DNA from 4 places in the Actinoallomurus sp. CA-142502 genome. Region 2 is predicted to be linked to each of the others. Evidence: riboswitches for the same ligand, from Rfam matches in the RefSeq annotation. Region 2 holds a riboswitch; each other region holds the start of a gene.

Region 1 (7,180 bases), 170 kb from region 2:
CTTCCGTTCCGGGGGCCGAGTCCCCGTACCTGCCCTGCTCACTGGCCCGGCGTTCCGCGAGGTGACCACCCCGCCGGGCCCGGGCCGTCGGCTCGGCGGCGCGGGTCGTGTGTAGCGTCCGGTCAGTCGTCCTCGTCGGCGGCGCTCTCCAGCTCGTGGGCCTGCGAGGCGAGGACCTCGCGCCGCCGGCGCATCCTCAGTACGCGCTCGTTGGCCGACACGTGCTCGTACGGCTCGGCGGCCACGACCGGGACGCCCCTCTCACCGGCGGCGGCCGCCAGCGTCTCGCCCACCTGGGGCAACGCGCACAGCGCGAGCGCGGAGAACAGGCCGGTCGTCGACTGCTTGTTCCGCTGGATCCGCCCGCGGTGCACGATCTCGCAGGCGACGAGTCGCGGCGCGTCGTCGTCCTCCGCCGCCGCCTCGATCTGCTTCTCGAGGTCGACCGTCATGGCGAGCAGGACCTGGAGGATCTTGGTGACGGCCCACTTGCGGCCCGGAACCGGTGGCAGGCGGGTGCGCAGGTCGTCGATCGCGAAGTCCCAGACGGCGCCGACGGCGAGGTCCGTGAGGGGGCGGGTACGGACCTCGGTGACCCGGCCCCACTCCACCGTGTCGCCGTCGAACCCGATCTCGTCGGGCCCGATCGCGATGGCGCCCAACCTGTCGAGCGGGGCGAGGAGCCGGCCGGTCAGCCGGGGCGCCTTCGGGTGCGCGGCGACGATCCCGCCGATGGACAGCTTCCACGCCTCGGTCAGCGGCAGCGCGGGCGGCCGGACGGCCTGCAACTGGTTCAGGACCCAGTCGTCGGCCTGCCGCGCGGTCGCCACGGCGCCGCGTCCGGCGGCGCTGAGCGCCTCTTTGTCCAGACTCGCGGCCTTCTCCCGGCCCACGTTCGTCGCCTTGTCCAGGCCCGCGCCGGCCGCGCGCCTGACGTCGCCCACCCGATCCTTCAGACCCATGCCTGTGCCGTTCCGTACGCGATCATCCCGGATGCATCATGCCGTACGCGTTCGCGCGTCCACCCGGCCCCCGGCTGGCGCCCGGGCGGTCGCGGCCTGAAGACTGTCCTGTCCTGGGACAAGTCCGTCCGAGTGACAGGAGCGTGACCGTGCCGCCAGCACGTACGAGTAGCCGGGTCTGGATCCGGATGAGTGCGCGTCCGATCGATGAGCCCCACCGGGTCTCGAGCCCCCTGGAGCTTCTGTTCGACCTCACCTTCGTGGTGGCGGTCGCGGCGCTCACCGACCAGCTCGCGCACGGCGTCGAAGGCGGTCACGGCCTGACCAGGCTCGTCCCGTTCCTTCAGGTCTTCTTCGCGATCTGGTGGGCGTGGATGAACTTCACCTGGTTCGCGTCGTCGTACGACACCGACGACGTCGCGTACCGGCTGCTGACCATGGTGCAGATGGCCGGAGTGCTCGTCCTCGCCGCGGGGGTGCCGGCCGCGTTCGACCACTCCGACTACCGTGCCGTCACGCTCGGTTACTTCGTCATGCGGGTCGGGCTCGTCGCCCAGTGGCTGCGGGCCGGCGCCGAGGACCCGTCGAGCCGCCGCACCGCGCTGCGGTACGCCGCCGGCATCGCCCTCGTGCAGGTGGGCTGGGTGCTCCGCCTCTTCTTCGGGGACGCCTCGTCCGTCCGGCTTCCACTGTTCGCCTGCCTGGTCGTGCTGGAGCTGATGGTGCCCCGGTGGGCGGAGCGGGTCAGGTCCACCAACTGGCACCCGCACCACATCGCCGAGCGCTACGGGCTGTTCGTGATCATTCTGCTCGGCGAGAGCGTCCTCGCCGTGGCCCGGGGCGTGGAGGGCGCGCTGCGGGGCACCGCCATCAGCGGTCCCTTCCTCACCATCGCCTTCTCCGGCCTCGTCCTGCTGTTCGCCCTGTGGTGGATCTACTTCCTCGCCCCGGCCGGCGAAGGCCTCCGCGACCGGCGCGACCGGTCGTACCTGTGGGGCTACGGCCACTACGCCATCTTCGCGAGTCTCGGGGCCCTCGGTGCCGGGCTCGAAGTGGCCGTCGGGCAGACCGGGCACAAGCTCGAACCGTCGCCCACGGTCATCTGTTACGCCGTCGCGATCCCCGTCGCCGTCTTCCTGACCCTGCTCCGGCTGGTGCAGGCGCCCATCGCCTCGGAGGGGGCGATGCACCCCGGTGGGGTGGCGGTCGGCGTCGTCGCCGTCGCGCTCCTGCCGCTGGCGGCCCCGGCGATGGGCGTGGCCGCCGTGGTCGCGGCCGTCGCCGGCGTCTGCGTCCTGCTGGTCGCCGTCACCATCGCGGCCGGGCGGGACCGGCCGGCGGCGTAGGGCGCCCGATGCGGTCACGGGGTGTCGTCGGGCTCGACGGCCCAGCGGTGTTCGACGTTCGTGAGACGCCAGTACGCGATCGCGACGGCCCAGACGACGACGAACAGGCCGACGATGACGAAGCCGACGTTGTCCAGGTCCAGCCCGGCGACCCAGTTGGTCACCGGGCTGTCCAGGCCCGCGTCGTCGTGCAGCAGGCCGACGATCTCGACGGTGCCGATGACGAACGCGACGGCGACCGACAGGCCGGTGATGGTGAGGTTGTAGTAGACCTTGCGGACCGGGTTGGCGAAGGCCCAGTGGTAGGCGAAGTTCATGAACGTGCCGTCGAGGGTGTCGAACAGGCTCATCCCGGCGGCGAACAGCACGGGCAGGATGAGGATCGCGTACCAGGGCAGGCCGCTGGCCGCGCCGCTGCCGGCCAGCACGAGCACGGTGATCTCGGTGGCCGTGTCGAAACCGACGCCGAACAGCAGGCCGATCGGAAACATCTGCCACGGGTGGGTGATGGCGCGCAACAGCCGGCCGAGGAAGCGGTTGAACAGGCCGCGCTGGTCCAGCTCGGCCTGCAGGGCGCGTTCGTCGAAGTGACCTTGGCGCATCGTCCGCCAGACCCGGAGGATGCCCAGCAGGGCGAGCAGGTTGAGGAACGCGATCAGGTAGAGGAAGCCGCCGGAGACGCTGGTGCCGATCAGGCCGAGCGTCTGGTGGGTTCCCGAGCCCTGGTCCATGACGGTGCCGGCGATGTGCGTGCCCAGCGAGATGAGCGCGGTCAGCAGGACGACGACGCTGGAGTGACCGAGCGCGAACCAGAACCCCACCGAGACCGGACGCTTGCCGTCGGCCATCAGCTTGCGGGTGGTGTTGTCGATCGCGGCGATGTGGTCGGCGTCGAAGGCGTGCCGCATGCCCAGCGTGTAGGCGGTGACGCCGAGCCCGACGCCGAACACCTTGGTGCCGACGGCGTAGTGCTGCGGCGCGACCAGCAGGATCAGCACACCCCACGCGGCGATGTGCACCGCGACGATGACGCCGAGCAGCGCGGCGAGACGCGTCCAGTCCCGCCGTTCGAGCGCGGACCGGACGGAGAACGAACGTGGGCTCATGGGGGAGATCGCCTTCCAGCACCTCGTGGACGACTGCGTCGGTGCCGTGGCCGGTCTCCTGGCTGACGGGTCTCGCACCGCCCGCCTTCCCAGGCCCCGAGGGGCCCAGTGGCGTGCATGGGCGGTGCACCCGATCACAGTGGCGAGGGCCGCGCCGGTCCTTCACCGGCTTCCCGAACACCACGGCGCTCACAACGTACGACGGAAGCGCGAAGCCTGCAAGGCTGATTGATCATGCAGATGTCGCGCCCGCACGCGTGAGGCGCGGGAAGATGGGATCATGCATCTCGTACCCGCCGACCGGGCCGGGCGCCGCATCATCGACGATCACCGGGTGTGCGACGCGATCGCGGCGGTCGGAGACTCGGGCGACGTCGCGCGGTGGGCCGGTCGCTTCGCGGTGCTGTCCGATCCGAACCGGCTCGCCCTCCTCCTGGCGATTCACGCCGCCGCACCGATCAGCGTGACCGACCTGTCCGTGGCCACCGGCATGAACGACGCCGCCGTCTCCCAGGCGCTACGCCTCCTGCGCACCGGCGGCCTGGTGACTGGCGAACGCACCGGACGCGTCATCCGCTACCGGCTCGCCGACCCGGTCATCCACTCCCTGCTCCACCTCGTGCGACCTCCGCACGAGGCTCCGTGACGCCGGAGGCCGCGGGCCGCTCGTGCCGGCGGGCGGCCCACCAGGCGAGCACCGCCAGGACGCAGAACCCGGCCGCGGCCGCGCAGGCGCCGCCCCAGCCCCAGCGGCCGTACGCCGCCGTGCCCGTCGTCGTGCCGAGTGCTCCGCCGACGAAGTAAACGGTCATGTACACGGTGGTGATCCGGGACCGGGCCCCGTCCACCAGGTCGTAGAGCACCGCCTGGTTGGTCACGTGCACGGCCTGGCTGCAGGCGTCCATGAGCAGTGCCCCGACGACCAGCCAGACCAGCCCGTACGTGCCGGCGGCGAGGACGCCGAAGGAGGCCAGCATCAGGACGAGGGCGGCTCCGGTGACCTGCCACGCGAGGTTCCGGTGCCGGTCCAGCAACCGTCCGCCGACGAGCACACAGCTCGCGCCCGCCGCGCCGACCAGCGCGAACAGCCCGATCTCGGTCTGCGTGTAACCGAACGACCGGCCCGACAGCAGGAACGTCACCGTCGTCCAGAAGCAGCTGAACGCCGCGAACTGGGCCGCGCCGACCAGCGACCGCCGCCGCAGCACCGGCTCGCTCCGCGCCAGCCGTACGACGGCGCGCATCTGCGCGAGATAACCGATCCCGACCTCGCGGGCCTCGGCCGGCAGCACGCGGCCCACGACGATCGCGGTGACGGCCATCAGCCCGGCCGCGACGGTATAGACACCGCGCCACCCGGCGAGACCGGCCACGACGCCGGCGAACGTACGGGAGAGCAGGATGCCGAGGAGCAGGGCGCCCATGAGCGTGCCGATGATTCCGGCGCGCTGGTGGGGAGCGGCGAGCGTGGCGGCGTACGGGATGAGCATCTGCACCACGACCGAGGAGAGGCCGATGACCACGGCCAGCACGCTCAGCAGGGCCAGTCCGGGCGCGACGGCGGTGGCCGCGAGCGCCACCGCGTCGATCGTCAGCAGCGTGGTGAGCAGCGGCCGGCGGGCGATGATGTCGCCGAGCGGCACGACCAGCAGCAGCCCGGCGGCGTACCCGAGCTGTGTCGCGGTGACGAGCGCGCCGGCCGAGGAGTCGGCCGTCCCAAGGTCGTGGGCGATGCCGTGGACCAGCGGCTGCGCGTAGTAGATGTTCGCGATCGTGACGCCGCAGGTCAGCGCCAGCAGCCGGACCAACGCCCGTGACAGGGCCATGACCACCCCCGAGGCTCGGAATCCCGGCCTCGCACCCTAGCCCCCTAAACTGAGCCTCCGTCCGCGGCGTCTGGGGGAAATCTTGACCAGCAGGTTCACCGAGTTGGTCGTCGACTGCCACGATCCGGAGCGGCTCGCGGCCTTCTGGTGCGCGGCCCTGGACTTCACGGTGATCGACCGGAGCGAGGGCAAGGTCGAGATCGGCTCCTGGGAGCCGACCGTCGAGGAGGTCCGGGCCCGCCAGATGCCGCCCACCCTGGTGTTCATCCGGGTGCCCGAGGGCAAGACGGTGAAGAACCGGCTCCACCTCGACGTCAGCCCGATCGACGGCGGTACCGACGATGAAGTGACCAGGTTGCTCGGCCTCGGCGCCGTCAAGGTGGACGTGGGCCAGGGCCCCGACCGGAGCTGGGTGGTCATGGCCGACCCCGAGGGCAACGAGTTCGACGTCCTGCGCACCCTGGCGCCGCCGACGACCTGATCGGCCCCAAGGGTCAGTGGGGAAAGCCGTACCGGCCGTGCAGCCGGACGAAGCAGGCCGGGATCAGGGTGCTCCGGCGCTCCAGCCCGGTCGCCGTACGCTCGAACAGCACCACGTCCTCCCGCCCGCCCGGTCCGATGGGCTGCACGAGCCGGCCGCCGGGCCGGAGCTGCTCGGCCAGCGGCGCGGGCACTTCGGGGTAGGCGGCGGACACGATGACGGCGTCGTACGGCGCGAGCTCCGGTACACCGCCGCTGCCGTCGCCGACGCGCGGCTCGACGTTGGTGACGCCGAGCCGGGCGAGGTTTCGCCGGGCCCGCCGGGCCAGGTCGGGCCGGTACTCGACGCTCACCACGTCCCCGGCGAGGCGTGCCAGCAGCGCGGTCTGGAAGCCGAGGCCGGTGCCGATCTCCAGCACGTGCTCGCGCCCGTCGAGGCGGAGCCCCTCGATCATCCGTGCCGACAGCGACGGCTGCGTCGTGACCTGCCCGTGGCCGATCGGGATGGGCACGTCGTCGTAGGCGCGCCCGACCTGGTCGGCGGGCACGAACGCGGCGCGTGGCGTCGTCCGGAGGGCCTCGATCACCCGCTCGTCACGGATCCCCGCCGCCCGCACGGCCCGGACGAGATCCTCGGGACGCGCGGTCACCCCCTCCTTCGGGCGCCGATCGGCGTCACGGGTCCCGGACGATCATCCGCTGGTTGATCTTGCAACGGGTATGTCTCCACTTGCAGATCACGTTCTGCGTGGCGGCCTGCCCGCCGACGTTCTGGTTGAACACGTGCTGGTTTCCGTTGACGAACGAGGGGCTGTTGACGGACAGGTCGTTCTTGTTGAACTTGCCGTTCCCGACGCCGCTGACGTGGCCGCCGTTCCACTGGCCGTGACCGGATCCCTCTCCGGTGGGCGTCATGGCCGCGTTCGCTCCGGTCGGCGGTGCCAAGGCCACTACCGTGACCGTAGCCGCCCCGGCCAATGCGCCCCGGGCCGTCCGGACGAGCCGTCCCGGAGTGTGGTGGTGGGCCATGTGATGCTGATACCCGGCGCCCGTACGGTGATCACCGGCGCGGGTGATACAGGGCGTCGATGATTACTCGCTCTTTGCCCCAGAACGTCAGCCGTGGCCGGCGTCCTGCGTGCGGAGCGCGCCGAGGATCGTCTGATGGGTGATCCAGCCGACGATGGCGGTTCTGTCGTCGGCCAGCACGGGGACGCCCGTGCCCTGTGTGGTGACGAGTACGTGCAGGGCGTCGGCGAGGGCGTCGTGGGCGATGACGGGCGTGGGCAGCTCGGCGAGCTCGCCGATCGTGGCCGGCCGGCCGTCGCCGTCGGTGAGCGCCTCCGCGGCGGCGCGGGCGGTGACCGTGCCGCAGTATCGGCCGTCGGACGCGGTCACGGGCAGGACGCCGTGGTCGGAGGTGACCAGCAGGCGGGCCGCCTCTTCCAGCGCGGTGGTGT
Region 2 (7,180 bases):
GCGATGAGCTGCCGCGCGTCGTGAGCGAGCGGCCCCGACACCGCGATGCCGACGAGGAACGCGCCGACGGCCGCCGAGACCTGCAACTGCTGGGCGAGCCCGGCGACCAGCACGGTCAGTCCGAGGACCTTCAGCAGCAGCACCTCCTGGCTGGGGCTGGCCACGAAACGCTCCACGATCGTGCCGTGCCGCAGCGCCACGAACAGGATGACGCTGATGGTCCCCGCCGCGATCAGCAGCGTGAGCGTGCCGCCCAGCAGCCCGGCCCCGGCGAGCAGGGCGGTCAGGATCGGCAGGTACGCCGCCATGGCGAGGTCCTCGAAGACCAGGACCGACAGCACCGCGGGCGTCTCCCGGTTGCCCAGCCAGCCCAGGTCGCCGATGACCTTGGCGGTGATGCCCGAGGAGGTGACGCACGTGACGCCGGCCAGCGCCACGGCAGCCACCGGTCCCCAGCCGAGGAGTATCGCCGCGATCGCGCCCGGTGCGGCGTTGAGCGCGAGGTCGGCCAGGCCGACCGGCGCGGACGTGCGCAACGTGGCCACGAGTTCGTCGGGGGTGTACTCCAGGCCGAGCGTGAACAGCAGCAGGATCACGCCGACCTCGGCGCCGAGCGAGACGAACTCCTCGCTGGTCGTCAGCGGCAGGATTCCGCCGGAGCCGAACGCGAGGCCGGCCAGCAGGTAGAGGGGAATGGGGGAGATGGAGAACCGTACCGAGACGGCCCCCAGGAGCCCGAGGGCGAGGATGATGGCCCCGAGCTCGATCAGTTGACCCGTCATATGCGTCCGCGGCCTATCCCGTGGCGAGGACGTCGCCCGCGGCGGCGGTCCCCTCCGCGGTGCCGACCACGACGACGATGTCGCGAGCCTGGAAGCCGAAGTCCGGGCGCGGGCTGGCGACGACGTTCCCGTCGCGGACGACCGCGACGATGGAGGCACCGGTCCGGGTCCGGATCTGGGCGTCGCCGAGCGTACGCCCGTCGTACGGGGAGCCCGCGGCGATCGGGATCTGCGAGCTGACCAGACCCTCGACCTGCCGGTGCAGTTCGGTCAGGCGTTCGACGATCCGCGCGGAGCCGAGCAGTTCGGCGAGCGCGTTGGCCTCCTCGACGGTGAGCGGCACCGTCAGCACGCACGTGTCGGGGTCGACACGGTCGTAGACGAGCAGGTCACGGCGGCCGTCGCGATGAGAGATCGCGCCGATCCGGCGGCCCTTGGCGGTGGTGAAGACGTGTTGCAGCCCGATTCCGGGCAGAGCGGTGCGTTCGACGTCCACGGCTGTTCCCTGTTTGGTTCGGTGGTGTTCCGCCTTGATGGCGGGTAGACGGCAGCCACGCCGGGCCCGTGGTGCGGGGCGGGCGAGGGCCGGTGAGAAGGCGGCTCGGCGAGCCGGTGTCAGCGCTGTTCCACGGGGACGACTCCTCGCGGAACGTCCCAGGTCAGTACGCGTACGGAGGCGCGCGGCCGTCACGGGTGAACCGGCCGAGGGCGGTGGTCGTCACTCGGGTGCCGGGCGGGTTCGACCGGGCGCACATGACAGCGCCGGGCCGCGCGGCGGCCGGCAGGGCGGCGGCCGGGAGCGGCTTGCTCTCGGCGTTGTCCAGCCGGGGCGCGGCACCGGGCCGGAGCAGCGGGCAGGCGGCTCCCGTCACCGCCATCTCGGCCTTCGCCGGGGACGCGGCGGCCATGCCGCCGCCGGTCGAGATGAGGGCGGGGGTGAGGATCGCGCACAGGGCGAGCAGCAGTGCGACGGGCAGCGACACGGCCGGCCGCCGCCGGCGCGTAGGGTCCTCCGTCACCGCCCCCGCCCTTCCGTCCTGTGGGATCACCCGCGGCGTCGCGCGGCGGTATGTCCCGATCGCCTACTCGCCGTCGAGCCTATAGCCAGCGTCCCGTCCGGCGTACGTGACGACTCTGCGGAACCGACATGGCCAACATCTTGGGGTGGTGGCGCAAGACAAACCCTAGATGTATGGTTCTGGCGTTGCTGGTTCACCAGGGACCGATGGGACCGGTGAGACAAGAGGGAACCCGGTGTGAGTCCGGGACTGCCCCGCAGCGGTGAGCGGGAAACGACCGCCGTCAACGGCACTGGGCCGACGGGCCCGGGAAGCGACGGCCAGTAGGACGCGTCCGATGGGCGAGGCGCCCGCGAGTCCGAAGACCTGCCAGCGGCCCGTGCGCGCGAGCGTGCGGTCGTCCAGGCCTCGCGGGAGGGCCGGCGGCGAGTTCCGTCGTCGTGCGCGCCTTCTCGCGGAGCGGAAGTTCCCGAGGGAGAGAGCACGTGACACAAGAGCTCGTCGCGCCGACTACCCCCCTGCCGATCGCGGCCGAGGTCGAACGCGCCTGCGCCGGCCTGCCGGACGCCGATCCCCGGCGCGTCGGCGCCGCCGCGGACCTGGCCGAGGCCGCCCGGCAGGCCGCGTCCCTGGTGGTCACCGACCCGGCCTACTCGACCGTGGCCGCCCGGCTGCTGGCCCGGTCGATCGCCGAGGAGACGGGGCCGGTGACCTTCGCGGAGTCCGTCGCGGCGGCCTACGCCGAGGGCCTGCTGAACGAGCGGACCGCCGCGTTCGTCGCCGGCGGCGCGGCCGGCCTGAACGCCCTGGTCGACCACGACGCCGACGACCGGTTCACCTATTTCGGCCTGCGCACCGTGTACGACCGCTACCTGCTGCGGCACCCGGAGACGCGCCGCGTGCTGGAGCGTCCGCAGCACTTCCTCCTGCGCGTCGCGTGCGGGCTGGCCGACAGCGTGAGCGAGGCCGCCGAGCTGTACGGGCTGATGTCGCGGCTGGCGTACCTGCCCAGCTCGCCCACCCTGTTCAACTCCGGCGCCGCCCGCCCGCAGCTGTCCTCCTGCTTCCTGCTCGACTCACCGCGCGACGAGCTGGAGGCCATCTACGAGCGGTACGGGCAGGTCGCGCGGCTCAGCAAGTACGCGGGCGGCATCGGGATCTCCTGGAGCCGGGTCCGCAGCCGGGGTTCGCTGATCCGGGGCACGAACGGCCTGGCCAACGGCATCGTGCCGTGGCTGCGGACCCTGGACGCGAGCGTCGCGGCGGTCAACCAGGGCGGGCGTCGCAAGGGCGCCGCGTGCGTCTACCTGGAGCCCTGGCACGCCGACGTCGAGGAGTTCCTCGAACTGCGCGACAACACGGGCGAGGACGCGCGGCGTACGCACAACCTCAACCTGGCCAACTGGGTGCCGGACGAGTTCATGCGCCGGGTCGAGGCCGATGAGGTCTGGTCGCTGTTCGACCCCAAGGAGGTGCCGGAACTGGTCGACCTGTGGGGTGAGGAGTTCGACGTCGCGTACCGCGCGGCCGAGGCCGAGGACCGGTTCGTCCGGCAGCTGCCGGCGCGGCGGCTGTACGGCGCGATGATGCGCACCCTCGCGCAGACCGGGAACGGCTGGATGACGTTCAAGGACGCGGCCAACCGCGCCTGCAACCAGACCGCCGAGCCCGGCAACGTCGTGCACCTGTCGAACCTGTGCACCGAGATCCTGGAGGTGACCTCCGACGGCGAGACCGCGGTGTGCAACCTCGGCTCCATCAACCTCGCCGCGCACGTGACCGGCGACGGCGTGGACTGGGCGGCACTGCGGACGACGGCCCGTACGGCCGTACGGTTCCTGGACCGTACGATCGACCGCGGCTTCTACCCGACGCCGGAGGCGGCCGAGGCGAACCGGCGGTGGCGGCCGGTCGGCCTGGGCGTGATGGGCCTGGCGGACGTGTTCTTCCGGCTCCGGCTGCCGTTCGACTCACCCGAGGCGCTGGCGCTGTCGACGCGGATCGCCGAGGAGATCGCGCTCGCGGCGTACGGGGAGTCGGCGACGCTGGCCGCCGCGTACGGCCCGCACCCGTCCTACGACCGCACCCGCGCCGCCCGCGGCGTCCTGCACCCGGACCACTGGCCGGACGCCGCGCCGGTGCACGCCGAGGAATGGGACGCGCTGCGGGACTGGATCGGGCAGGTGGGGCTGCGCAACTCGCTGCTGGTGGCGATCGCGCCGACCGCGACCATCGCCTCCATCGCGGGCTGCTTCGAGTGCATCGAGCCGCAGGTGTCCAACGTCTTCAAGCGCGAGACGCTGTCGGGGGAGTTCCTGCAGATCAACACCTACCTGGTGGCGGACCTGAAGGAGCGCGGCCTGTGGACGCCGCGGGTACGCGACGCCATCAAGCGCGCGGACGGCTCGGTGCAGGGCGTCGAGGAGCTGCCCGACGATCTGCGCGCCCTGTACCGGACCGCGTGGGAGCTGCCGCAGAAGGCGCTGATCGACCTGGCCGCCGCACGGACCCCGTACATCGACCAGTCCCAGTCGCTGAACCTGTTCATGGCGAGCCCGACCATCGGCAAGCTCTCGTCGATGTACGCCTACGCGTGGCGCTCGGGCCTGAAGACCACGTACTACCTGCGCTCACGCCCGGCGACGCGTATCGCCCAGACGACCGTGACCGCGACTGAGGCGGCCGAGGCCGTCTTCTGCTCCCTGGAGAACCCCGAGACCTGCGAGGCGTGCCAATGACGCTGCTGGACCCCGGCATGGACCTGACGCTGCGGCCCATGCGTTATCCGGACTTCTACGACCGGTTCCGCGCGGCGATCCGCAACACCTGGACGGTGGAGGAGGTGGACCTGCACTCCGACCTCGCCGACCTGGCCCGGCTGACGCCCGAGGAGCTGCACCTGGTCAACCGGCTGGTCGCGTTCTTCGCCACCGGCGACACGATCGTGTCCAACAACCTGGTGCTGAACCTCTACGCCCACCTGAACGCCCCCGAGGCGCGCCTGTACCTGTCGCGGCAGCTGTTCGAGGAGGCGGTGCACGTCCAGTTCTACCTGACGCTGCTCGACACCTATCTGCCCGACCACGACGAGCGGGTCAGGGCGTTCGCGGCGGTGGAGAACATCCCCTCGATCCGCGACAAGGCGGAGTTCTGCTTCCGCTGGATCGACTCGCTCGGCGAGCTGCGGCAGCTGCGCACCAGGGCGGACCGGCGGGCGTTCCTGCTCAACCTGATCTGTTTCGCCGCGTGCATCGAGGGCCTGTTCTTCTACGGCGCCTTCGCCTATGTGTACTGGCTGCGCTCGCGCGGCCTGCTCAGCGGTCTGGCCTCCGGCACGAACTGGGTCTTCCGCGACGAGTCGATGCACATGGAGTTCGCCTTCAGCGTCGTGGACACCGTACGCGCCGAGGAACCGGAGCTGTTCGACGAGGAGCTGGCCGGGCAGGTGACGGCGATGCTGGAGGAGGCCGTCGCCGCCGAACTGGCCTTCGCCCACGATCTTTGCGGCGACGGCCTGCCCGGCATGAGCGCGGAGGACATGCACACCTACCTGCGCTACGTGGCCGACCAGCGACTCGCCCGGCTGGGCATGCCGCCGCGGTACGGCGCGGAGAACCCGTTCGCGTTCATGGAGCTGCAGGACGTGCAGGAGCTGTCCAACTTCTTCGAACGCCGGGTCTCGGCCTACCAGGTCGCCGTGGAAGGGACGGTCAGCCTCGACGAGGCGTTCTGAGGCCGAGCTCCAGGGGCGCCGGCGGAGGAGCTCATCGGTGTCATGATCCAGGCGGCGTCGCCCAGGGGCCGAGGGTGAATCCGTCGCCTCGCCGCCGGACCTCCACGGCACCCGCGTCACCGGCGAAGTGCGCGGGAACCAGCAGTTCCCGTTGGTCGGCCGCGCGTTGGAGGACACGCAGGCGGCTCGCCACCGCTTGTTCCGGGTCCAGGCAGGCGTTGCTGTTGCGGCAGGGCCGGAGGATCTGCACCGGACTGTGCAGCAGGTCTCCGACGAAGACGGCCCTGTCGCCGCCGGAGGCGAGCCGCAGCACGGACGAGCCGGGCGTGTGGCCGGGCGCGGACTCCAGGGTGAGGTGCTCGTCGATGCGGTGGAGACCGTCCCAACGCACGGCCTGCCCGGCCCGGTGGACGGGCGCGATGCTGTCCTCGTAGATCAGGCGGCCGTCCGCCTGCGAGCCGTCGCCGTAGGCGCCTTCCGGGCCGAAGTGGAAGTCGTCGGCGGACGGGATGAGGTACTGGGCGTTGGCGAACGCCGGTACCCACTCCCCGTCCGCCTCGACGGTGTTCCCGCCGACGTGGTCGACGTGCAGGTGGGTGTTGACGACGACGTCGACGTCCTGCGGGCGGATGCCGGCCTTCGCCAGGCGGCCGAGAAGATCGCCCTGCCAGTGGTGGAACCGCGGCGAGCCCGGTCGTTCGCGCCCCTTGCCCACTCCGGTGTCGACCAGGACGGTCCGCCCGCCGCTGCGCAGTACCCAGGTCTGCAGCGCCACCACCGCCCGGTCGGTATCCGGCTCCCAGTGGTCCGGCGCCAGCCAGTCCTCATTGTCCTTCCACACCTCGCCGGCGGTCTCCGCGAGGAAGCCGGAGACGGGCACGAACGGGCCCTGCCACTCCACGACCCGGATGACCTCGACATCGCCCAGCACGAGGCGGTGCACACTCTCGTTTGTCATGCACTCGACCGTAGGAAAGGCGGAAGAGCGTCTCAATGCGCATCTGGCTCACCGAGATACGCTTCCGGCTCACAGACCATACGGAGGCTACAGTCCATGGATGGATGTGGTGAGCGACGCGATCTCCGCCGTGCGGCTGGGGCACCCCTCGTCCGAGCGGGTACGGATGAGCGGCAGCTGGTGCACGCGGCTGGACCCGTTCGGCGGTGCGGGCTTTCACGTGGTGCTCAAGGGCGGTTGCCGGCTGCTTCCCGACGACGGTGACCCGGTGTCCCTCGGCGTGGGTGACGCGGTGCTGCTGCCCCATGGCACCGGCCATGTGCTCACCGAACGGCCTCAGCGCGGCGAGACGGAGATCCTCTGCGGCCGGTACCGGCTCGACTGCAGCCGCATCCATCCGCTTCTGGCGGAGATGCCGCAGGTCGTCCACCTTCCCAGCCGCGTGGGCGGTCACCGGGAACTGCGCGCCGCGATCGACCTGCTCGCCGGTGAGCTGGACGAAAGGCTGCCCGGCTCCTGCGTCGCGCTGCCGCACCTGCTCGACCTGCTCCTCGTCTACATGATCCGCGCCTGGATGAGCGAGGCCACCAGCGGAGCCTGGCCACGCGTGCTGGGTGATCCGGTGACGGCCGGCGCCCTGCGGGCGCTGCACTCGGATCCGGCCGTCCCGTGGACCACCGAGCGCCTG
Region 3 (7,180 bases), 7.9 Mb from region 2:
CGGGTCCGTACCGTCCAGGATCTCCGTGTCCGGGTACCGGTCGCGGACGCTCGCCCGGCGTTCGGGGTTCGCCGTGACGACGGCGGCCAGTTCGAGGTCCGGCGCGGCGGAGATGAGCGGCGCGTGGAAGACGGCACCTCCGGTGCCATAGCCGATCAACGCGACCCGAAGGGTGTCCACAGATGGCCTCCTCGGGAACCATTTGATCACGCTCCGGGTCTGTCCCGGCACGCCCGCCCGGCCTAATGTCGCTGAGGGGCCCACGATGGGGAGGAGTGTGCATGCCCGGACCATCCCCGGATGCGAATCTGGCGGAGGTGCTCAGGCAGTGGACGAACGCGTTCGGCTGGTCTGAACGGGCCGCGTTCCTGTGCGGTGACGACGTCTACACCCACGGCGAGGTGCACCGGGGCGCGGCCCGCGCCGCGTCGCTGCTGCGCGCGCACGGGGTCGCGCCGAGCGACCGCGTGACGATCGCGCTGCCCGGCTCGATGGAGCTCGTCTGGTCGTTTCTCGGCGCCGTACGCATCGGCGCGATCGCGGTCCTGGCCGACCCGGACGCCTCGGCGCTGCCCCCGGCGGCCTTCGCGGTCTGCTCGCCCGGGCGCCACCCGCACACGATCACGCCTGTGGAGCTGATCGCCGCGCTGCCCGCCGCCGCCTTCGCCGACCCGTACCCGGTGCTGCCCGAGGCGCCGGCGTACGGCCAGCACGCCACGACGTACGCCCACCGCGACCCCGAAGAGTCCTACCTGGCGATGGAGCCGTTCGGGCTGCGCGAGAACGACGTGCTGTTCTCGGTGTCGAAGACCTACGACCCGGTCGGCCTGCGCAACACCATCTTCCTTCCGCTGTTCACCGGCTCCTGCGCGGTCCTCGACTCGCGGCAGCGTTCGATCCCCCTGGTCGCGGAGGGCGTGCGGCGGCACCGGGCCAGCGTGCTGCTGTCGACGTCGGCGTTCCTGGGCCGGCTGGCGGCGGAACGGCCGGAGGGCGACTTCGCGCCGCTGCGGCTCGCGGTGTCCCAGGGGGCGACGCCACCACCGAGCCGGGTCGAGCAGTGGCTCGGCTGCCCGGTGGTGACGCCGTGATCGGTCAGCCGCCGGCCCCGGCGTAGGTGCCGAAGCTCCAGAAGACGCCTTCGGGGTCGCGCACCGTGAAACCGCGCCCGTACGGCTCGTCCTGCGGCTCCTGCACCACCGTGGCGCCGGCCGCCCGCGCCCGCTTGAACAGGCCGTCGACGTCGTCGGTCACGACATAGGCCGAACCGGTGCCGGACGGCAGGCCGGCGATGGAGCTGTCCTCGCGGGACGCGCTGCCGAGCATGACGCCTCCGCCGAGGGGCCAGCGGAGCTCGGCGTGGTCGACGCGGTCGCCGCTCTCGTAGACCGCGACGCGCTCGAAGCCGAAGGCGTCGGTCAGGAACTGGATGGCGGCGTGGGCGTCGGAGTAGCGGAACGACGGCCAGATGAAAGTTTCGCTCATGAATCCTCCTTCGTCGGAGGAGTGACCATGGGCGCTGTGTTCGTTGATTCGCTCACTACGTTCGCTCATGCCGTCATCGTCCGCCGGCGTCCTCGCCGCCGTCTTGGATGAATGGGAGATCGTCGCCGGTCAGCCAGGCCGAGGGCGGGCAGCCGCACAGGTCGTTCCACTCGCGCGCCAGGTGCGCCTGGTCGTAGAACCCGCACACGGCCGCGACCTCGGCGAGCGACGGCCGGTCCCGCCGCGACAACAGCCGCTTGGAGCGCTGGAACCGTACGACGCGCGCCGTCTCCTTCGGCGTCAGGCCGTACTCGGCGGTGAACCGCGCGGCCAGGTGCCGGCGGCTCCAGCCGACCTCGGAGGCGATGTCGGCGACGCGCGCGAGGCCGCCGCTCCCGACGATCAGCCGCCAGGCGTGGCGCAGCTCGTCCGGGGGCGCGCCCGGACGGCCGGCGTCACCGGACAGCACCTCGTCCAGTACGGCGAACCGCGCGGGCCACGACCGCGCCTCGGCCAGCCGCTCGGTCAGCTCGGCCGCCCGCGTCCGCAGCAGCCCGTCGAGCGGGATGACGACCGACGCGAGCTCGCCGGCCGGCATCCCCAGCAGTGACCGGGCGCCCTGCGGGGTGAGGCTGAGCTGGACGCCGTACTGGTCGCCGTCGTGCTCGATCAGCACCGGGCGCGTGTGCATCCCCCCGGCGAGCGCCGGAAACCCCGCGGCGTCCGAATGACGGCCGGGCTGGGTCGCGCGGGTCGGCGCGCCGAGGCTGAGCACCACGGTGAGGTACGGCGAGGGCAGCCCGCGGTGGGTGCCCGGCGGCAGACCCTCGTAGCGGTAGCCCGAGTAGTGGGCGACCAGCGGCGCCAGGCGTGCCGGCGGGGTCACCTCGGCTCGCTCCATGACGAGAGCTGAGCTGCTCATGGCCCCCACGGTAACCGTGACGAACGGCACGTCGCGTCCCTGCCGCGGAGAATTTCCTCCTCATAGACTGGCCGCGCGACGGCGAGGGAAGGAACCCGGTGCGATTCCGGGACTGTCCCGCAACTGTGATCGGATAGCGCACTCGCGCGCGGTGACCCGAGAGTCAGGAGACTTCCCGCCGTCGGCATCGGCACCCGAGCCGGGGCGAGGACCCCCGAGGGAAGGACCCACACGTGCGCGTCTTGCTGCTTTCCACCGCCGACACCGAGTTGCTGTCGGCCCGTTCCGCCGGGTACGCCACGGGCAATCCCGCCCGGCTGGCCCTCGCCGACCTCGACGCGCTCTGCGCGGACGCGGACGCCGTCGTCGTCCGGCTCCTGGGCGGTCTGAAGACCTGGCGCGCGGGCGTGGAGGACCTGCGGCGGCGCGGTCTGCCGCTGGTCGCGCTCGGCGGTGAGGCCACCCCGGACGCCGAGCTGATGGCGCTGTCCACCGTGCCCGCGGGCGTCGCGGCCGAAGCCCTGGACTACCTGCGCGAGGGCGGCGTCGGCAACCTGCGCGAGCTGCGTCGCTTCCTCGCCGGGATGCTGTCGCCGGGTGACGAGGAGCCCTGGGCGCCGCCGCAGCGGATGCCCGAGTACGGCGTGCACGGTGAGCCTGAGGCCCGCGCGGACCGGCCCACGGTGGGCGTGGTCTTCTACCGGGCGCACGAACTGTCCGGCAACACCGCGTTCGTCGACACGCTCTGCGAGCGGATCGAGGCGGCGGGCGGCAACGCGCTGCCGGTCTTCTGCGGCTCGCTCCGCTCCGCCGACGAGGGCCTGCTCGAACTCCTCGGCCGCGCCGACGCCATCGTGGTGACGGTGCTCGCGGCCGGAGCCTCCGCCGAAGATGGGTGGGACGCGGGAGCGCTGGCGGCGCTGGACGTCCCGGTCATCCAGGGCATGTGCCTGACGACCTCGCGGGAGGTGTGGGCGGCCTCCGACGCGGCGCTGTCGCCGATGGACGCGGCCATGCAGGTGGCCATCCCCGAGTTCGACGGACGGCTGATCTCCGTGCCGTTCTCCTTCAAGCAGGAGGGCCCCGACGGTATCCCGGTGTACGCCGCCGATCCCGAGCGCGCCGCCCGCGTCGCCGGCATCGCCGTGCGCCACGCGCGCCTGCGGCACACGCCGCCCGCCGAGCGCAGGCTGGCGATCGTGCTCTCGTCGTACCCGACCAAGCACGCGCGCGTCGGCAACGCGGTCGGCCTGGACACCCCGGTCTCGGCGGTACGCCTGCTGACCGCGCTGAAGGAGGCCGGCTACCAGGTCGGCGACCACCCCGACGACGGCGACGAGCTCATCCACTCGCTCATCGCGGCGGGCGGCCACGACGTGGAGTGGCTGACCGAGGAGCAGCTGCGCGCCGCGTCCGCGCGGGTGCCGCTGGAGGACTACCGACACTGGTTCGCCGCGCTGCCCGACTCGCTGCGTGAGGCCGTACGGGAGCACTGGGGCGAGCCGCCGGGTGAGCTCTACACGGACGGCGACGACATCGTGCTGGCCTCGCTGCGGTTCGGGAACGTGCTGCTGATGATCCAGCCGCCGCGCGGCTTCGGCGAGAACCCGGTGGCGATCTACCACGACCCGGATCTGCCGCCGTCGCACCACTACCTGGCCGCCTACCGCTGGCTGGACGAGACGTTCCGCGCCGACGCGGTCGTCCACCTCGGCAAGCACGGCACGCTCGAATGGCTGCCCGGCAAGGGCCTGGGCCTGTCCGCCGAGTGCGCGCCCGACGCCGTGCTCGGCGACCTGCCGCTGGTGTACCCGTTCATCGTCAACGACCCCGGCGAGGGCACCCAGGCCAAGCGCCGTGGCCACGCCGTCGTCGTCGACCACATGGTGCCGCCGATGGCCCGCGCGGACACGTACGGCGACCTGGCCAAGCTGGAACAGCTGCTGGACGAGTACGCCACGGTCCAGGCGCTGGACCCGGCCAAGCTGCCCGCCGTGCGCGCGCAGATCTGGACCCTCGTGCAGGCCGCCCAGCTCCACCAGGACCTGCACGTGTCCGACGAGCCGGGCGCCGACGACTTCGACGACTTCGTCCTGCACGTGGACGGGTACCTGTGCGAGGTCAAGGACGTGCAGATCCGCGACGGCCTGCACATCCTCGGCGACGCGCCGGACGCGGAGCAGCGGGTCAACCTCGTCCTCGCGGTGCTGCGGGCCGCCCAGGTCTGGACCGGCGGCTCCGGCGCGCTGCCGGGACTGCGCGCGGCCGTCGCCGCCCGGTACGGGCTGGAGGAGAAGGCGCTGCTGGCCGAGCCGGGCGCCCCGGCGGACGCCGGCGGGCTCACCGAACTCGCCGACGGCCCCTCTCGTACCGCGTCCGACGTCATCGACCTGCTCGAGGCGGTCGCGCGGCGGCTCGTCGTCGGCATGGAGACCCTCGGCTGGGACGCCGCGAAGGTCCCGGCGGTCTGCGCCGAGGTGCTCGGCTCGGCGGACCAGAACGTCGAACGGCTCCTGGAGTTCGCGGCGCGCGAGGTCGTGCCGCGCCTGGCGGCCACGTCCGGCGAGATCGACGCCGTACTGCACGCGCTGGACGGCGGGTACGTCCCGGCCGGGCCGTCGGGCTCGCCGACGCGCGGCCTGGTCAACGTGCTGCCGACCGGGCGCAACTTCTACTCCGTCGACCCGAAGGCGATCCCCTCACGCGGCTCCTGGGAGGTCGGCGTCTCCCTCGCCGACTCGCTGGTCGCCCGCCACCTCGCCGACACAGGGGAGTACCCGAGCAGCGTCGGCCTCACGGTCTGGGGCACCTCGGCGATGCGCACCCAGGGCGACGACATCGCCGAGGTCCTCGCGCTGATCGGCGTACGGCCGGTGTGGGACGACGCCTCCCGCCGGGTCACCGGCTTCGAGGTGATCCCGCGCGCGGAGCTGGGCCGCCCGCGCATCGACGTGACGCTGCGCATCTCCGGTTTCTTCCGCGACGCCTTTCCGCACGTCATCACCCTCATCGACGACGCGATCGCGACCGTCGCCGAGCTGGACGAACCGGACAATCACCTGCGGGCGCACGCGCTGGAGGACGCGCGCGAGCACGGTGACTGGCGGCGCGCCACGAGCCGCATCTTCGGCTCCAAGCCCGGCGCGTACGGCGCGGGCCTGCTGCCGCTGATCGACGCGCGCAACTGGCGCGACGACGGCGACCTGGCCGAGGTGTACGCCGTGTGGGGCGGCTACGCGTACGGGCGCGGACTCGACGGGCGCGAGGCGCGCGGCGACATGGAGGCGGCGTTCCGGCGCATCACCGTCGCCGCGAAGAACCAGGACACCCGCGAGCACGACATCGTCGACTCCGACGACTACTTCCAGTACCACGGCGGCATGGTGGCCATGGTCCGTACGCTGACGGGCCGCAGCCCCGCCGCGTACGTCGGCGACTCGGCGCTGCCGGAACAGGTGAGGACGAGGACGCTCGGCGAGGAGACGCACCGGGTGTTCCGCGCCCGCGTGGTCAACCCGCGCTGGATCGCGGCGATGCGCCGGCACGGGTACAAGGGCGCGTTCGAACTGGCCGCGACGGTGGACTACCTGTTCGGCTACGACGCGACGGCCGGCGTGGTGGACGACTGGATGTACGAGAAGCTGGCCGAGGAGTACGTCTTCGACCCGGAGAACCGCGAGTTCATGGAGCGCTCGAACCCCTGGGCGCTGCGCGGCATCACCGAACGCCTGCTGGAGGCCGCCGACCGCGACCTGTGGGCCGAGCCGGACCCCGAGACCCTCGACCGGCTCCGCGAGACCTACCTGCGCCTCGAAGGCGACCTCGAAGGCGGCGAGTGACGCACCTCACACGACACGGCGGAAAGGGGTGACCGTTCGCCCGGGGCGGGTCTACACTTGCGTCGTTCGTTGTCTTGGATCATTCGCGTTATGAAGGTAGGTCTGGCGCCATGACCGCATCCCAGACTCCGACCCCCGCCGAGGAGTTGCGCGGTGCCGGCCTGCGGGTGACCGCCGCACGCGTCGCGCTGCTCGAGACCGTGCGGCACGGTGACCACCTCGACGTCGAGGCGATCGCGTCCGGAGTGCGCGATCGCGTGGGTCACGTCTCCCTCCAAGCCGTGTACGAGGCCCTGCACGCCCTCACCGCGGCCCGGCTCGTACGCCGCATCGAGCCGGCCGGCAGCCCGGCCCGGTTCGAGGGACGCGTGGGGGACAACCACCACCATGTCGTCTGCCGGTCCTGCGGTGTCGTCGCCGACGTCGACTGCGCGGTCGGTGAGATTCCCTGCCTGACTCCGTCCGACGACCACGGCTTCGTGATCGACGAGGCCGAGGTCGTGTACTGGGGCCTGTGCCCCGACTGTTCCACCGCACGCAATTCCTGAGCACCCGCTCTGATCCCGGAAGGATTCCCGTGTCTGACACTCCTGACACCGTTGTTGGAGAGACGAACGATGAGAGCGCGGGCGGCTGCCCGGTCGCGCACGGGCGTGCCCCGCACCCCACTCAGGGAGGCGGCAACCGCGGCTGGTGGCCGGATCGGCTCAACCTGAAGCTGCTCGTCAAGAACCCGCCCATGGCCAACCCCCTGGGCGAGGACTTCGACTACGCCGAGGCGTTCAACAGCCTCGACCTCGCCGCCGTGAAGCAGGACATCGCGCAGGTGCTCACGGACTCACAGGACTGGTGGCCGGCCGACTTCGGGAACTACGGGCCGCTGATCATCCGCATGGCGTGGCACAGCGCGGGCACCTACCGCGTCAGCGACGGC
Region 4 (7,180 bases), 7.9 Mb from region 2:
AGGGTCGGTTCGTCCTTCACTCCGGCGATGAGCAGGGTGGTGACCGGGGAGTCCAGCCACAGCCGCAGGCGTTCGCGGATCCGGTCGAGCGGGCCGAGCAGGGAGATCCCGTCCGCCAGTGCGTCCGGTACGGCCCGGACCGCCTCGTCCCGGCGTCCCGCGAGGAACAGGTCCTGCACTCGTGCGGCCTCCTCGGCGTACCCCAGCCGGCCGATCAGGTCCAGGTGGAAGTTGCGGTCGCGGGCGCCCATGCCGCCGATGTAGAACGCCAGCGGGATCTTGGCCACCTCCAGCGCGGCCGTCAGGTCGTCGGTGACGATCGTGGTGACCGTCGCGGCGATGTCGAAGCCGTCCGGGCGGTCGCGCAGCGACGCGCCGAAGACCGGTTCGATCCGCTCCGGGTCGACGAACAGCGGTAGCCAGCCCTGGGCGATCTCCGTCGACAGCGCGACGTTCTTCGGGCCCTCCGCGCCGAGGTAGATCGGGATGTCCGGGCGCAGCGGGTGCGCGATCGACTTCAGCGGCTTGCCCAGGCCCGTCACCCCGTCGCCCACCCCGTACGACCGCAGCGGCAGGGGGTAGTGCGGGCCGGTACTGGTCACCGGTTCGGCGCGTCGCCACACGTCGCGCAGGATCCGGACGTACTCGCGGGTGCGCGCGAGCGGCCGGGCGAACGGCACGCCGTACCAGCCCTCCACGACCTGCGGCCCGGACGCGCCGAGGCCGAGCGTGAGCCGTCCGCCGGACAGGGCGTCGAGGGTCAGCGCGTGCATGGCGGTGGCGGCCGGGGTGCGCGCCGACATCTGCGTCACGGCCGTGCCCAGGCCGATCCGTGAGGTGCGTGCGCCGTACCAGGTCAGCGTCGTGAAGGCGTCGGATCCGTACGCCTCCGCGGTGAAGACCTGGTCGTAGCCGAGGCGTTCGGCGGCGAGCACGGTCTCGGTGTCGTCCACGGGGTCCCGCTGCCAGTAGCCGAGGTTGATGCCGAGCCTCATGCGCGCCTCCGGGAGAAGTAGAACCTGTTTCATCTAAACAGGAGCAGACCGGCGCACACCTGTCGAGCCGAGATCGGCCGTGTGCCATGCTGTGCATCGGCGGTACGCGGAGGAACCCGGTGAGATTCCGGGGCTGTCGCGCAACTGTGACCGGGGAGTCCGTCCTCAACCGACGGCCACGGCGTGAGCCGGAAGGCCGAGGACGGGCGACGATCCGGCAGCCAGGAGACTCCGGCCGCCACCTGCAGGCCACCTACGGGCGCGCAACCCGAGGAAGGACGAACACCGGGTGAACACCTACCCGTTCTCCGCCGTGGCGGGGCTGGAGGACCTCAAGCTCGCCCTGCTGATCAACGCGGTGTCGCCGTCGGTCGGCGGCGTCCTCGTACGCGGCGAGAAGGGCACCGCGAAGTCGACCATCGTCCGCGCGCTGGCCGGGCTGCTGCCGGCCGTCTCCACCGTGGCCGGCTGCCGGTTCTCCTGCGACCCGGACGCGCCCGACCCCGAGTGTCCCGACGGCCCGCACGACGAGGCGGAGCGGCAGGAGCGGCCCGCCCGGCTCGTCGAGCTGCCGGTCGGCGCGTCGGAGGACCGGCTCGTCGGCTCCCTCGACATCGAGCGCGCGCTCACCGAGGGCGTGCGCGCGTACCAGCCCGGCCTGCTGGCCGCCGCGCACCGGGGCGTGCTCTACGTCGACGAGGTGAACCTCCTCCACGACCACCTGGTGGACCTTCTCCTGGACGCCGCGGCGATGGGACAGTCCTACGTCGAGCGCGAGGGCGTCTCGGTGCGGCACGCCTCCCGGTTCCTGCTCGTCGGCACCATGAACCCCGAGGAGGGTGAGCTGCGCCCGCAGCTCCTCGACCGGTTCGGGCTGACCGCCGAGGTCGCCGCCACCCGCGACCCCGACGAGCGCGCCGAGGTCGTACGCCGCCGGCTGGCCTACGAGGCCGACCCGGGCGGGTTCGCGGCCGACTGGTCGCGCGCCGACGCCGAGCTGGCCTGGCACATCCGTGCCGCCCGTGACCGCCTGCCCGGGGTCGTGCTGTCCGACGGCGCGCTGCGGCAGATCACCGCGGTCTGCGCGGAGTTCGAGGTCGACGGCCTGCGGGCCGACCTGGTGATGGCCCGCGCCGCGATCGCGCTGGCCGCCTGGCACGACCGCGGCGCCGTCACGCCCGCCGACGTACGCCTCGCCGCGCGCCTCGCACTGCCGCACCGGCGGCGCCGTGACCCGTTCGACGCGCCCGGCCTGGACGAGGACCGGCTCGACGACGTGCTGGACCGCACCGGCGACTACGACACCGAGGAGGACCCGCGGCCCGGCTCCACCCGGCCGAAGCCGCCCTCGCCGCCTGTTCCCGAGCCACGGCCACCGGTCGAGGAGGACGACTCAGAGGCCGGCGCCGAGGTCACCACCGAGGACCCCGAGCCCGAGCCCGATCCGGACACCGATCCCGACGGTCCGGGCTCCGGCACGCCCGTGCCCGACGCGGTGGACCTGCCCGCCGAGGGCGCGCTGGTCGACATCGGCCAGGCGCTGTCGGGCAACGCGGGGCCGCGCCCCGACCGGCCGACGACGTCCCCGGCCGACGCCGCCTACCGCCCACGCCTGTTCGTCGTGCCGGGCATCGGCGAGGGCGCGCCCGGCCGCCGCTCCCGCGCGCGCACCCCGTACGGCCGCACGACCGGCGCCCGGCCGGGCTTTCGCACCGTGCACCTCGCCGGCACCCTCTTCGCCGCCGCGCCCCACCAGCGGTCGCGCGGACGCAGCGGACCCGGCCTGGTGATCCGCGCCGATGACATCCGTGAGCCGGTCCGCGAGGGACGCGAGGGCAACCTCGTGCTGTTCGTCGTGGACGCCAGCGGCTCGATGGCCGCCCGGCAGCGCATGCGCGCGGTCAAGGGCGCCGTGCTCAGCCTGCTCCTCGACGCCTACCAGCGACGCGACAAGGTCGGCCTGGTCACCTTCCGCGGCGGTTCGGCCGAGACGGCGCTGCCGCCGACCTCCTCGGTCGAGGCCGGCGCACGCCGCCTGGAGGACCTGCCGACGGGCGGCCGCACGCCGCTCGCCGCGGGCCTGTTGCGGGCCGCGGGCGTCCTGCGCGCCGAGCACCTGCGCGACCCGGCGCGGCGCCCGCTCGTCGTCGTCGTCACCGACGGCCGCGCGACGCACGGCTCGGTCGACGACGCGCTGCGCGCCGCCGCCCTGCTGCGGGAGGCCACCTCGGTGGTGGTCGACTGCGAGAGCGGCCCGGTGCGCCTCGGCCTCGCGGCACGGCTCGCCGAACGCCTCGGCGCCGAGATCGTCCGCCTGGAGGACCTGCCCGCCGACGGCCTGGCCGGCGTCGTACGCGATCGGAGGGTCGCCTGATGCCGCGCGGCAAACCCGAGAACGTCCCGGACGACGGGCTGACCACGCGGCAGCGGCGGAACCGCCCGCTCGTGATCGTCCACACCGGCCAGGGCAAGGGCAAGTCGACCGCCGCGTTCGGGCTGGCGCTGCGCGGCTGGAACCAGGGCTGGCCGATCGGGGTGTTCCAGTTCGTCAAGTCCGCCAAGTGGCGCATCGGTGAGGAGCGCGCGCTGCGCGTGCTCGGCGCGTCCGGCGAGGGCGGGACGGTCGTCTGGCACAAGATGGGCGAGGGCTGGTCGTGGATCCAGCGGCCCGGCACGGAGGAGGACCACGCCGCGGACGCCCGCGAGGGCTGGGAGCAGATCAAACGCGACCTCGCCGCCGAGACGTACACGCTTTACGTCCTGGACGAGTTCACCTACCCGATGAAGTGGGGCTGGGTGGACGTGGACGACGTCGTCGCCACCCTGGCGGCGCGACCGGGCCACCAGCACGTCATCGTCACCGGCCGCGACGCCGACCCCCGGCTCCTGGAGATCGCCGACCTGGTCACCGACATGGGCAAGGTCAAGCACCCCATGGACGCCGGCCAGAAGGGGCAGAAGGGCATCGAGTGGTGATCCCGCGGCTCGTGGTCGCCGCCCCCGCGTCCGGGAGCGGCAAGACGACGGTCGCCACCGGACTGATCGCCGCGCTGGCCGCACAGGGCCTCGACGTCTCGCCGCACAAGGTCGGCCCGGACTACATCGACCCCGGGTACCACGCGCTCGCCGCCGGGCGACCGGGCCGCAACCTCGACCCGTGGCTCACCGCCGAGGAGCTCGTCGCGCCGCTGTTCCTGCACGGCGCGCGGGACGCGGACATCGCCGTCGTCGAGGGCGTGATGGGCCTGTACGACGGCGCGGCCGGCGCGGGGGAGTTCGCCTCGACCGCGCACGTGGCCAAGCTGCTCGGCGCGCCGGTGGTGCTGGTGGTGGACGCCGCGTCCGCCGGCCGGTCCGTCGCGGCCCTCGTGCACGGCTTCGTGACCTACGACTCCGGTGTCCGGGTCGGCGGCGTGATCCTCAACCGGGTCGGCTCGGACCGGCACGAGGAGATCTGCCGCGCGGCGGTGGAGGAGACCGGGCTGCCCGTCCTGGGCGTGCTGCGCCGCCGCGACGACGCGGCCACGCCGTCACGTCACCTCGGCCTGGTCCCGGCCGCCGAACGCCGTCCCGAGGCCCTCGCGACCGTCGAACGCCTGGGCGCGCTCGTCACGGAGAGCTGCGACCTGCGCGGCCTGGTCGCGCTCGCGCACACCGCGGCGCCGCTGGCCGCCGAGCCCTGGGACCCGGCCGTCGCCGCGCCGGCCGGGCGCGCGCGGATCGCGGTCGCGGGCGGCGCGGCGTTCACGTTCGGCTACGCCGAGAACGAGGAACTGCTCGCCGCCGCGGGGGCCGAGGTCGTGCGGTTCGACCCGCTGCGCGACACCGCCCTGCCGCCGGAGACCGGCGGGGTGGTGATCGGCGGGGGATTCCCCGAGACGTACGCCGCGGAGCTGTCGGCCAACGAGCCGTTGCGTCGCGCGGTCGCGGCGTTCCGTGGCCCGATCTACGCCGAGTGCGCCGGTCTGCTCTATCTCGCCCGGCGGCTCGACGACCTGCCGATGTGCGGGGTGTTCGACGCGGAGGCGCGGATGACCGGGCGGCTGACGCTCGGCTACCGGGAGGCGGTCGCGGTGCGCGACTCGCCGGTGGCTCGGGCCGGTGAGCGGGTGCGCGGGCACGAGTTCCACCGCACCGTCTGCTCGCGGGGCGCGGACGCTCCACCCGCCTGGCAGTGGTCCGCCGAGGGACCGGATGGCTTCAGCTCGGCGAATCGCCTTGCCTCCTACCTTCATCTCCACTGGGCTGGGATGCCTCAGATGGCAACGCGTTTCGTGGGGGCGGCCGCATGACTTTCGACGAGGGTGTTCTGCTGGAGACCGAACGGCTGCTGCTGCGGCCCTTCGACAAAGACGATGCGGAGGACCTCCTGGCCGCCAGCCGCGACCCGGAGATCCGGCGCTGGATGCCGTGGGCGTCGGCGCAGACGACGCAGACCGCCGTCGACTGGTGCACGACGCACGCCCACACCGACCCGGCGCGGGCGATGAACTTCGCCATCGTCGCCGGCGAGCGGTTCGCCGGCTCGATCGGCATCGGCCGTACCGACTGGACCGACGGGCGCGCGGAGGTCGGCTACTGGATCGCGCCCTGGGCGCGCCGCAACCGGTACGCGGTGGAGGCGACGCGCGGCGTGGCCGCGTACGCCTTCGAGAAGGGCATGCACCGGATCGAGCTGCTCGCCGCCGTCGGCAACGTCGCCTCCCAGGGCGTCGCGGAGAAGGCCGGCTTCACCCGCGAGTCGGTGCTGCGCGAGGCGATGCTCATCGGATCCGGCCGCCGGTCCGACGCGGTCCTGTTCAGCCTCCTCGCCAGCGAGCTGTCATGACCTTCTTTGAACCCACCACGTTGCGGACCGAGCGCCTGGTCCTGCGGCCGCCCGAGGAGGGCGACGCGCCCGACTGCTTCGCCGCGGTCGACCAGGTCGTGCGGCGGTGGATGCCGTGGGCGCGCGGGTACACGCTGGAGAGCGCGCGCCGGTGGTGCGCCAAGGAGGCGTTCCGCGACCCGCGGCGGGAGGCGTCCTTCGCGATCGTGCCGGAGCGCACCGGCCGGTTCGGCGGCGTGATCGGGTTCAGCCGGGCCGACTGGGAGACGGGCGTGGCCGAGACCGGCTACTGGATCGGGCCCGCCGACCGGCGGCACGGCTACGTCACCGAGGCCGTGCGCGCGGTGGCGCGGTACGCCTTCGGCCTCGGCCTGTACCGGCTGGAGCTGCTCGCCGCCCCGGGCAACGTCGCCTCGCAGCGTGTCGCCGAGCGGGCCGGGTTCACCCGCGAGGGCGTGCTCCGCAAGGCGCGTCCCGCGCCGGACGGCCGCTCCGACATGGTGCTGTTCAGCCTGCTGGAGGGGGAGCTGTGATGGCCGGCTTCGCGCCCACGACGCTCCGCACCGGCCGCCTCACCCTGCGGCCGATCGAGGCGGGCGACGTCGACGCCTATCTCACCGCCGTGGACGACGAGGTCCGCCGCTGGATGCCCTGGTCAGAGGATTTCACGCGGGAGAAGGCCGTGCGCTGGTGCACCGAGGAGGCGGCCGGCGACCTGTCGCGGGCGCTCAACTTCGCGATCGTCCCGGGGGACGCCGGCCGGCTTGAGGGCGGGGTCGGCATCGGCCGGGCCGACTGGGAGACGGGCGTGGCCGAGACCGGCTACTGGCTGGGTCCGGCCGCGCGCGGGCGGGGCTACGCCACCGAGGCGGTGCGCGCGGTGGCACGCCACGCCTTCGGGCTGGGGCTGACACGCGTCGAGTTGCTCGCCGCCGTCGGGAACGTCGCGTCGCAGCGCGTCGCCGAGCGGGCCGGGTTCACCCGGGAGGACGTGCTCCGCGAGGCTCGGCCCCTGCCGGGCGGAAAACCGGCCGACATGGTGCGGTTCCGGCTGCTGAAGGACGAGCTGTGAGGCTCGTCGGCGTCGGGGTCGGGCCCGGCGATCCCGAGCTGGTCACCGTTCGCGGCGTACGGGTCCTGCGCGAGGCGGACCTCGTGCTGGTCCCGGTCATGGCGCCCGGCGAGCAGGGCCGCGCCGAGGCCGTCGTGCGGGCGCACGTCGCGGAGGCCGAACGCGTCGTCTTCGCGCTGAACGACCGGGGCGGGGTGACCGAGCGCCGCGCGAACGCCTGGGACGCCGCCGCGCGCCGCGTCGTCGAGGCCTTCGAGCAGGGCGCACGTACGGTCGCGTTCGCCA

What was found. Region 2 has a riboswitch for cobalamin ahead of ACQEV1_RS04705 (ribonucleoside-diphosphate reductase subunit alpha). Riboswitches for the same ligand answer to the same signal wherever they lie in the genome.
Region 1: linked by a shared signal. The riboswitch ahead of ACQEV1_RS05080 (HoxN/HupN/NixA family nickel/cobalt transporter) and the one ahead of ACQEV1_RS04705 (ribonucleoside-diphosphate reductase subunit alpha) in region 2 are both predicted to bind cobalamin.
Region 3: linked by a shared signal. The riboswitch ahead of cobN (cobaltochelatase subunit CobN) and the one ahead of ACQEV1_RS04705 (ribonucleoside-diphosphate reductase subunit alpha) in region 2 are both predicted to bind cobalamin.
Region 4: linked by a shared signal. The riboswitch ahead of ACQEV1_RS40900 (magnesium chelatase subunit D family protein) and the one ahead of ACQEV1_RS04705 (ribonucleoside-diphosphate reductase subunit alpha) in region 2 are both predicted to bind cobalamin.

What each region holds. Positions count from the first base shown of each region.
Region 1 covers NZ_JBNJMY010000001.1:1,045,721-1,052,900, forward strand. The annotation lists gene ACQEV1_RS05070 (hypothetical protein) at 123-944, opposite strand; gene ACQEV1_RS05075 (low temperature requirement protein A) at 1,151-2,308, shown strand; gene ACQEV1_RS05080 (HoxN/HupN/NixA family nickel/cobalt transporter) at 2,323-3,414, opposite strand; cobalamin riboswitch at 3,446-3,614, opposite strand; gene ACQEV1_RS05085 (ArsR/SmtB family transcription factor) at 3,695-4,060, shown strand; gene ACQEV1_RS05090 (MFS transporter) at 4,011-5,240, opposite strand; gene ACQEV1_RS05095 (VOC family protein) at 5,323-5,721, shown strand; gene ACQEV1_RS05100 (protein-L-isoaspartate(D-aspartate) O-methyltransferase) at 5,735-6,370, opposite strand; gene ACQEV1_RS05105 (hypothetical protein) at 6,396-6,671, opposite strand; gene ACQEV1_RS05110 (chloride channel protein) at 6,837-7,180, opposite strand, start outside.
Region 2 covers NZ_JBNJMY010000001.1:878,060-885,239, forward strand. The annotation lists gene ACQEV1_RS04690 (cation:proton antiporter) at 1-782, opposite strand, end outside; gene ACQEV1_RS04695 (cation:proton antiporter regulatory subunit) at 796-1,278, opposite strand; gene ACQEV1_RS04700 (hypothetical protein) at 1,442-1,801, opposite strand; cobalamin riboswitch at 1,974-2,189, shown strand; gene ACQEV1_RS04705 (ribonucleoside-diphosphate reductase subunit alpha) at 2,287-4,539, shown strand; gene ACQEV1_RS04710 (ribonucleotide-diphosphate reductase subunit beta) at 4,536-5,534, shown strand; gene ACQEV1_RS04715 (MBL fold metallo-hydrolase) at 5,575-6,492, opposite strand; gene ACQEV1_RS04720 (cupin domain-containing protein) at 6,593-7,180, shown strand, end outside.
Region 3 covers NZ_JBNJMY010000001.1:8,811,153-8,818,332, reverse strand. The annotation lists gene ACQEV1_RS41130 (Gfo/Idh/MocA family oxidoreductase) at 1-180, opposite strand, end outside; gene ACQEV1_RS41125 (AMP-binding protein) at 282-1,091, shown strand; gene ACQEV1_RS41120 (VOC family protein) at 1,096-1,485, opposite strand; gene ACQEV1_RS41115 (helix-turn-helix domain-containing protein) at 1,559-2,407, opposite strand; cobalamin riboswitch at 2,458-2,601, shown strand; gene cobN (cobaltochelatase subunit CobN) at 2,641-6,246, shown strand; gene ACQEV1_RS41105 (Fur family transcriptional regulator) at 6,357-6,794, shown strand; gene katG (catalase/peroxidase HPI) at 6,824-7,180, shown strand, end outside.
Region 4 covers NZ_JBNJMY010000001.1:8,761,833-8,769,012, reverse strand. The annotation lists gene ACQEV1_RS40905 (LLM class F420-dependent oxidoreductase) at 1-995, opposite strand, end outside; cobalamin riboswitch at 1,105-1,227, shown strand; gene ACQEV1_RS40900 (magnesium chelatase subunit D family protein) at 1,285-3,369, shown strand; gene cobO (cob(I)yrinic acid a,c-diamide adenosyltransferase) at 3,369-3,971, shown strand; gene ACQEV1_RS40890 (cobyrinate a,c-diamide synthase) at 3,968-5,287, shown strand; gene ACQEV1_RS40885 (GNAT family N-acetyltransferase) at 5,284-5,823, shown strand; gene ACQEV1_RS40880 (GNAT family N-acetyltransferase) at 5,820-6,356, shown strand; gene ACQEV1_RS40875 (GNAT family N-acetyltransferase) at 6,356-6,895, shown strand; gene cobI (precorrin-2 C(20)-methyltransferase) at 6,892-7,180, shown strand, end outside.